2 regions of the Streptomyces sp. NPDC057854 genome follow, and region 2 is predicted to be linked to the other one. Evidence: predicted binding sites of a transcription regulator. Region 2 holds the regulator's gene; the other holds the start of a gene.

Region 1 (4,289 bases), on a different contig from region 2:
CTACGGCGGTGACCTCGTCGCCATCGAGGGCAACTACGACGACGTCAACCGCTTCTGCTCGGAGCTCATCGGCGACCCGCTCGGCGAGGGCTGGGGCTTCGTCAACGTCAACCTCCGCCCGTACTACGGCGAGGGCTCCAAGACGCTCGCGTACGAGATCTGCGAGCAGCTCGGCTGGGTCATCCCCGACCAGCTCGTCATCCCGATCGCGTCCGGCTCCCAGCTGACGAAGATCGACAAGGGGCTCCAGGAGCTCATCAAGCTGGGCCTGGTCGAGGACAAGCCGTACAAGATCTTCGGCGCCCAGGCCGAGGGCTGCTCCCCGGTGTCCGCCGCCTTCAAGGCCGGCCACGACGTGGTCCGCCCGCAGAAGCCGAACACCATCGCCAAGTCCCTCGCCATCGGCAATCCGGCGGACGGCCCGTACGTCCTCGACATCGCCCGCCGCACCGGCGGCGCCGTGGAGGACGTCACCGACGAGCAGGTCGTGGACGCCATCAAGCTGCTCGCCCGGACCGAGGGCGTCTTCGCGGAGACGGCGGGCGGCGTGACCGTCGGCGTGACCCGCAAGCTCGTCGAGGCCGGCGTGATCGACCCGAACCTCACCACCGTCGTCCTCAACACCGGCGACGGGCTCAAGACCCTGGACGCCGTGGCCGACAGTTCTCAGGCGACCGCCACCATCCGCCCGAGCCTGGACGCGTTCCGCGACGCGGGCCTGGCCCACTGACTCAGAGAGGTACGACGACCGCCATGGCCGTGAACGTCCGCATCCCCACCATCCTCCGCACCTACACCGGCGGGCGGTCCGAGGTCCCCGCCGAGGGCGCGACCCTCGCCGAGGTCATCGCCGACCTGGAGAAGAACCACACCGGCATCGCCGCCCGCGTCCTGGACGACCAGGGCAAGCTGCGCCGCTTCGTGAACGTCTACGTGAACGACGACGACGTGCGCTTCGAGCAGGGCCTGGAGACCGCCACGCCGGACGGCGCGGGCGTCTCGATCATCCCGGCCGTCGCCGGCGGCTGCTGACCCCCGCCGCGGGCCGTTCGGCCGACCCCTTCGCCGTTACCCGGCGGTACTGAATTGCCCCCTCCGCGAGAGAAAGCGGAGGGGGCAATTCTGCATGGTTGAGCGCGGTAGAGTTGGGGAAGTCCCCTCCGCCGCTCATGCCGGACGCATATGAGTGCGGACCAGGACCTGACAAGAATGCGACAACAAGCGGCCGAAAAGCGCGCGCACTCTGCCCCTTATGTGCCCTTTGCCCGGCCCGACTTGCCCCGCAATTCGAGGATTTCTTCCCGATCCCCCTTTCCGCGCCCTTCAGAATTCCCGGTCGATTGCCCTGTTGCAGAGGGCAGTTGGACAGATACATTCAGCGGCGGTCGACGCGTTCCGGCGCAGGTTCTGACCCGGGTCCGCGAAGTGCGGGTCCGCTCAAGGGCCAGTACGTAATAGGGGAGTTAGGCATGGCTCAGGGCACCGTCAAGTGGTTCAACGCGGAGAAGGGCTACGGCTTCATCGCGGTCGACGGTGGTGCGGATGTTTTCGTCCACTACAGCGCCATCCAGATGGATGGGTACCGCAGCCTCGAAGAGGGCCAGCGAGTCGAGTTCGAGATCTCGCAGGGCCAGAAGGGTCCGCAGGCGGACATGGTCAAGGTCACCGCCTGAGGCACGGCGCGATCGGCCACCGGCGTCTCGTCGTCGAGGGGCCCGCATCCACCACGGATGCGGGCCCCTCGCGCGTTCCCGGACCGGTGCGGCGGGGCGGTCCGGGGGCGCGGCGGGCCCGCGCGGCGGGAGGGGGCGGCGTGGACCTGCCCGATCCACGAGAGTCGCTTGCACTCTCCTAGGGCGAGTGCTAATCATTGGCGTTAGCACTCGGAAGGTGAGAGTGCTACGAGGATCGAGCAGACGAGGCCGCCGACCCGGGTGGGGCAAGGAACCACGCGGAGCGCGGAGGCCGTCCGTCGCGGGCGTCGGCGCGTTCCTGGAGCGTTATCCACCCCATGTCCGGGAGGACCACTTCACATGGCCAAGATCATCGCGTTCGACGAGGAGGCCCGGCGCGGTCTCGAGCGCGGCATGAACCAGCTCGCTGACGCCGTCAAGGTCACCCTCGGCCCCAAGGGCCGCAACGTCGTCCTCGAGAAGAAGTGGGGCGCCCCCACGATCACCAACGATGGTGTCTCCATCGCCAAGGAGATCGAGCTCGAGGACCCGTACGAGAAGATCGGCGCCGAGCTGGTCAAGGAAGTCGCCAAGAAGACGGACGACGTCGCCGGCGACGGCACGACCACCGCCACCGTCCTCGCCCAGGCGCTCGTCCGCGAGGGCCTCCGCAACGTCGCCGCCGGCGCCAACCCGATGGCCCTCAAGCGCGGCATCGAGAAGGCCGTCGAGGCCGTCTCCGGCGCCCTGCTCGACCAGGCGAAGGAGGTCGAGACGAAGGAGCAGATCGCCTCCACCGCCTCCATCTCCGCCGCCGACACCCAGATCGGCGAGCTCATCGCCGAGGCCATGGACAAGGTCGGCAAGGAAGGCGTCATCACCGTCGAGGAGTCGCAGACCTTCGGTCTGGAGCTCGAGCTCACCGAGGGCATGCGCTTCGACAAGGGCTACATCTCGGCGTACTTCGCGACCGACATGGAGCGCATGGAGGCCGCGCTCGAGGACCCGTACATCCTCATCGTCAACTCCAAGATCTCCTCCGTGAAGGACCTCCTCCCGCTCCTGGAGAAGGTCATGCAGTCGGGCAAGCCGCTGCTGATCATCGCCGAGGACGTCGAGGGCGAGGCCCTGTCGACCCTGGTCGTCAACAAGATCCGCGGCACCTTCAAGTCCGTCGCCGTCAAGGCCCCGGGCTTCGGCGACCGCCGCAAGGCCATGCTCCAGGACATCGCCATCCTCACCGGCGGCACGGTCATCTCCGAGGAGGTCGGCCTCAAGCTCGAGTCGGCCGGTCTCGACCTGCTGGGCCGCGCCCGCAAGGTCGTCATCACCAAGGACGAGACCACCATCGTCGACGGTGCCGGTGACAGCGAGCAGGTCGCGGGCCGCGTGAACCAGATCCGCGCCGAGATCGAGAACAGCGACTCCGACTACGACCGCGAGAAGCTCCAGGAGCGCCTCGCGAAGCTCGCCGGCGGCGTGGCGGTCATCAAGGCCGGTGCCGCGACCGAGGTCGAGCTCAAGGAGCGCAAGCACCGCATCGAGGACGCCGTGCGCAACGCCAAGGCGGCCGTCGAGGAGGGCATCGTCGCCGGCGGTGGCGTGGCCCTGCTCCAGGCCTCCAGCGTCTTCGAGAAGCTGGAGCTGGACGGCGACGAGGCCACCGGTGCCGCGATCGTCAAGCTCGCCCTGGAGGCCCCGATCAAGCAGATCGCGGTCAACGCCGGCCTCGAGGGCGGCGTCGTGGTCGAGAAGGTGCGCAACCTGACCCCGGGCCACGGCCTCAACGCCGCGACCGGCGAGTACGTCGACCTGGTCGCCGAGGGCATCATCGACCCGGCCAAGGTGACGCGCTCCGCGCTGCAGAACGCCGCGTCGATCGCCGCGCTGTTCCTCACCACCGAGGCCGTCATCGCCGACAAGCCGGAGAAGGCCGCGGCCCCGGCCGGCGGCGGCATGCCGGGCGGTGACATGGACTTCTGATCCTGACGGATCGGTGGTTCATCGCTGAAACGCGAACCGAGGGCGGCACTCCCCAGCAGGGGGTGCCGCCCTCGGCGCGTTCCCGGCCCGCTCAGACGACGGGCCGGACGAGGGCCTCGGCGAGCGGTTCGCCGGTCCGGCGGGCGTACGCGACGCGCGCCTTCACCTCGGCGAGCGTCCGGGGCCGGTAGCCGGGGCCGCAGCAGTTCTGGCAGCAGGAGAAGTCGAAGCGCACCCCGGCTCGCAGCAGCACTGCCAGCACCCGCCACCCCTCGTCGTCCCGCCGCCGCGGCGGCTGGAACACCGCCCCGACCCCGGTCATCGGCTCCCCGCAGCGGGGACACCGGTGCTCCTGCCCGTGCTCGCGCCCCTGCTTGTACGAGCCCCGGCACGGCAGGCACACGTACGCCGTCCTGTGGATACGCATGGCGGCAGGGTAGGACGGCCCGGCCCCACGGGGCCCGCCCATTTCGGGGCGCCGCCGGACGGGGACCCTCCACTTCCCGTCGGGTTTCGGCCAGTTGTACGATCACGCCAGCCGGCAGGTGGGGGGCATCGGGCCAGCGCCCGCGTGAACGTCCCCGGCCGTCGTGCCGCCGTTCCGCGTCCCCCGCGCGCCTGTCGCCATCGACG
Region 2 (4,289 bases):
GCGCGGGGCCGACTGGTGGGGCGCGGGCCCCGGAGCCCACTCGCACGTCGGCGGGGTGCGCTGGTGGAACGTCAAGCACCCGGGCGCGTACGCCGCGGCGCTGGGCGCGGGCAGGTCGCCCGGCGCCGGGCGCGAGGTGCTGTCCGCGGAGGACCGGCGGGTCGAGCGGATCCTGCTGGAGCTGCGGCTGCGGGAGGGCGTCGAGCTGGACCTGCTGAAGCCCGCCGGCCTGGCGGCGTCGCGGAAGGCGCTGGACGACGGACTCCTCGACGCCGCGCCGTACGCCGCCGGGCGGGCCGTCCTGACCCTGCGCGGCCGGCTCCTCGCGGACGCGGTGGTGCGGGACCTGGTCGACTGACGGGCCCGCGGGGACCGCGTGGCGCCTCAGGCCGTCACGAAGTCGATCAGCTCCTCCACGCGGCCCAGGAGCGCCGGCTCCAGGTCCTTGTAGGACGTGACGCGCTTCAGGATGGCCTGCCAGACCGCGCCCGTGTTGTCGGCGGGCCAGCCGAGGGCCCGGCAGGTGCCCGTCTTCCAGTCCTGGCCGCGGGGGACCTCCGGCCAGGCGGGGATGCCGAGGACGGAGGGCTTCACCGCCTGCCAGACGTCGATGTACGGGTGGCCGACGACCAGGACGTGCTCCGAGGCGACCCCGGCGGCGATCCGGGACTCCTTGGAGCCCGGCACCAGGTGGTCGACCAGGACGCCCAGCCGGGCGTCCGGGCCCGGGGCGAAGCCGGCGACGATCTCCGGCAGGTGGTCCACGCCCTCCAGGTACTCGACCACCACGCCCTCGACCCGCAGGTCGTCGCCCCAGACCCGCTCGACCAGCTCGGCGTCGTGGCGGCCCTCCACATAGATGCGGCTCGCCCGCGCCACGCGCGCGCGTGCCCCGGGCACGGCGATCGAGCCGGAGGCCGTACGGGCCGGGCGGGCCGGGCCGCCGGACGGCGGGCGGACCAGGGTGACGACCCGGCCCTCCAGCAGGAAGCCGCGCGGCTCCAGCGGGAACACCCGGTGCTTGCCGAAGCGGTCCTCCAGCGTCACCGTGCCCGCCTCGCAGCGGATCACCGCCCCGCAGAAGCCCGTCGCCACCTCCTCCACGACCAGGTCGGTCTCGGCCGGGACCTCCGGGGCAGGCGCCGTGCGCTTCCACGGCGGGGTGAGGTCGGGGTCGTAGCTGCGCACGGGTTCCTGGTCCTCCGGGTGCACGGGCGGGTCGTCTCTGCCGGGCGGCCACGGCGGCGTCGGGTCCGGGCGGTGGCCGCGCACCCGGGGACGCTACGACACCGGGAAGCGGCGTGCCAGTTCCTCGCGCTGGCGTCGGACGAAAGCCGCGTCGACGGCCGCGCCGTGGCCGGGCACGTACAGGGCGTCCTCGCCGCCGAGGGCCAGCAGGCGGTCGAGGGCGTCGGGCCAGCGGGCGCCCACCGCGTCCGGGCCGGCCTGCGGCTCGCCGGACTCCTCGACCAGGTCGCCGCAGAACACCACCTCGCGCTCGCCCGGCACGCACACCACCAGGTCGTGGCCCGAGTGCGCCGGGCCCAGATTGGCCAGCAGCACCTGCCGGCCGCCCAGGTCGAGCGTCCACTCGCCGGTGACGGTGTGGCGCGGCGCCACCAGCGCCTCCGCCGCCTCGGCCGCTGCCCGCTCGTCCGCCCCGTGCCGCACCGCGTCCGCGCACAGCTCCTCGCGGGCCCGGGCCGAGCCCAGCAGCTCGTCGGTGCCGACCGCGCCGAAGACCTCCGCGCCGGCGAACGCGGCCGTGCCGAGGACGTGGTCGAAATGGGGGTGGCCGAGTGCGATGTGCGTCACGCGCCGGCCGCCGGTGACCGCCTCCGCCTGGGCCCGGATCGCGGCGCCCTCGGCGAGCGAGGAGCCGGTGTCGTACAGCAGCACGGCCCGTTCTCCCACGACGAGTCCGGTGGTGGCGTCCCAGCCGGGGAGCCGTCGCCGGCCCACTCCGGCCGCGAGCCGTTCCCACCCCTGAGCCGCCCAGACCGCTTCCTCGATGTCCATGCCGCCGACGCTAGCGGGTCCGCCTCCTTGCCAGGAGCGACCGGCCCGGCCGTACACTGGCCGGGGGTTTCCTGGCACTCGGACAGGGCGAGTGCCAAAAGCGGAGCAACCGGAACGGCTGGAACGGGAGGTGTGCGCGTGCTGAGCGAACGCAGACTCGAGGTGCTGCGCGCCATCGTCCAGGACTACGTCGGCACCGAGGAACCGGTCGGTTCCAAGGCGCTCACCGAACGCCACAAGCTCGGCGTCTCGCCCGCCACCGTGCGCAACGACATGGCGGTGCTGGAGGAGGAGGGGTACATCGCCCAGCCCCACACCAGCGCCGGGCGGATCCCCACCGACAAGGGCTACCGGCTCTTCGTGGACCGGCTGGCCGGCGTCAAGCCGCTCTCGACCCCCGAGCGGCGCGCCATCCACAACTTCCTCGACGGCGCCGTGGACCTCGACGACGTCGTGGGCCGTACGGTGCGGCTGCTCGCGCAGCTGACCCGGCAGGTCGCCGTCGTGCAGTACCCGTCGCTGACCCGCTCCTCCATCCGGCACGTCGAGCTGCTGTCGCTGGCCCCGGCCCGGCTGATGCTCGTCCTCATCACGGACACCGGACGGGTCGAGCAGCGGGTCATCGACTGCCCGGCGCCCTTCGGCGAGACCTCCCTCGCCGATCTGCGGGCCCGGCTCAACAGCCGGGTCGGCGGCCGTCGCTTCGCCGACGTGCCGCAGCTGGTGCAGGACCTCCCCGAGTCCTTCGAGGAGGCAGAGGAGCGCGCCACGGTCTCGGCCGTGCTCGCGACGCTCCTGGAGACGCTCGTGGAGGAGCACGAGGAGCGGCTGATGATCGGCGGCACCGCCAATCTCACCCGCTTCGGACACGACTTCCCGCTGACGATCAGGCCCGTCCTGGAGGCCCTGGAGGAGCAGGTCGTGCTCCTCAAACTCCTTGGCGAGGTCAAGGAATCGGGCATGACCGTACGCATCGGGCACGAGAACGCCTACGAGGGGCTGAACTCCACGTCCGTCGTCTCGGTCGGCTACGGTTCGGGCGGCGAGGCAGTCGCCAAACTCGGCGTGGTCGGACCGACCCGCATGGACTACCCCGGAACGATGGGAGCGGTACGCGCAGTGGCACGTTACGTCGGACAGATCCTGGCGGAGTCGTAAGTGGCCACGGACTACTACGCCACACTCGGCGTGCGCCGCGACGCGTCCCAGGACGAGATCAAGAAGGCGTTCCGGCGCCTCGCCCGCGAGCTTCACCCGGACGTGAACCCGGACCCGAAGACGCAGGAGCGGTTCAAGGAGATCAACGCCGCCTACGAGGTCCTGTCGGACCCGCAGAAGAAGCAGGTCTACGACCTCGGCGGCGACCCCCTGTCCAACTCCGGCGGGGGCGGCGCGGGCGGCTTCGGGGCTGGTGGCTTCGGCAACTTCTCCGACATCATGGACGCGTTCTTCGGCACGGCCTCGCAGCGCGGCCCGCGCTCGCGGACTCGCCGCGGCCAGGACGCCATGATCCGCCTGGAGATCGACCTCAACGAGGCGGCCTTCGGCACCACCAAGGACATCCAGGTCGACACGGCCGTCGTCTGCACCACCTGTTCGGGTGAGGGCGCCGCGCCCGGCACCTCCGCGCAGACCTGCGACATGTGCCGCGGCCGGGGCGAGGTCTCCCAGGTCACCCGGTCGTTCCTCGGCCAGGTCATGACCTCCCGGCCCTGCCCGCAGTGCCAGGGCTTCGGGACCGTCGTCCCGACCCCGTGCCCCGAGTGCGCGGGCGACGGCCGGGTCCGCTCGCGGCGCACGCTGACCGTGAAGATCCCCGCCGGCGTCGACAACGGCACCCGGATCCAGCTCGCGGGCGAGGGCGAGGTCGGCCCCGGCGGCGGCCCCGCCGGCGACCTGTACGTCGAGATCCAGGAGACCCCGCACGAGGTCTTCCAGCGGCGCGGCGACGACCTGCACTGCACGGTCACCCTGCCCATGACGGCGGCGGCGCTCGGCACGAAGGTGCAGCTCCAGACGCTGGACGGGCCGGAGGAGATCGACATCCGGCCGGGCACCCAGTCCGGGCAGTCGGTCCCGCTGCACGGCCGGGGCGTCACGCACCTGCGCGGCAACGGGCGCGGCGACCTGATCGTCCACGTCGAGGTCCAGACCCCGGGCAAGCTCGACGCCGAGCAGGAACGCCTGCTGCGCGAACTGGCCAAGCTACGCGGCGAGGAGCGGCCCCAGGGCCAGTTCCAGCCGGGCCAGCAGGGCCTGTTCTCCCGCCT

The links. The regulator HrcA, encoded in region 2, represses chaperone genes, less so after heat shock. The targets are predictions, from matches to a motif close to TTNGCACTCNGNNNNNCNGAGTGCNAA.
Region 1: a site for HrcA is predicted at 1,841-1,867, ahead of groL (chaperonin GroEL). Genes of this name have one in related genera too.

Annotation. Positions count from the first base shown of each region.
Region 1 is NZ_JBHVMF010000003.1:113,306-117,594, forward strand. Features, by position in the region: gene thrC (threonine synthase) at 1-730, shown strand, start outside; gene ACFVQZ_RS06760 (MoaD/ThiS family protein) at 754-1,032, shown strand; gene ACFVQZ_RS06765 (cold-shock protein) at 1,470-1,673, shown strand; gene groL (chaperonin GroEL) at 2,034-3,656, shown strand; gene ACFVQZ_RS06775 (deoxyxylulose-5-phosphate synthase) at 3,748-4,083, opposite strand.
Region 2 is NZ_JBHVMF010000024.1:92,297-96,585, reverse strand. Features, by position in the region: gene hemW (radical SAM family heme chaperone HemW) at 1-358, shown strand, start outside; gene ACFVQZ_RS29290 (DUF3097 domain-containing protein) at 385-1,188, opposite strand; gene ACFVQZ_RS29285 (MBL fold metallo-hydrolase) at 1,282-2,019, opposite strand; gene hrcA (heat-inducible transcriptional repressor HrcA) at 2,158-3,177, shown strand; gene dnaJ (molecular chaperone DnaJ) at 3,178-4,289, shown strand, end outside.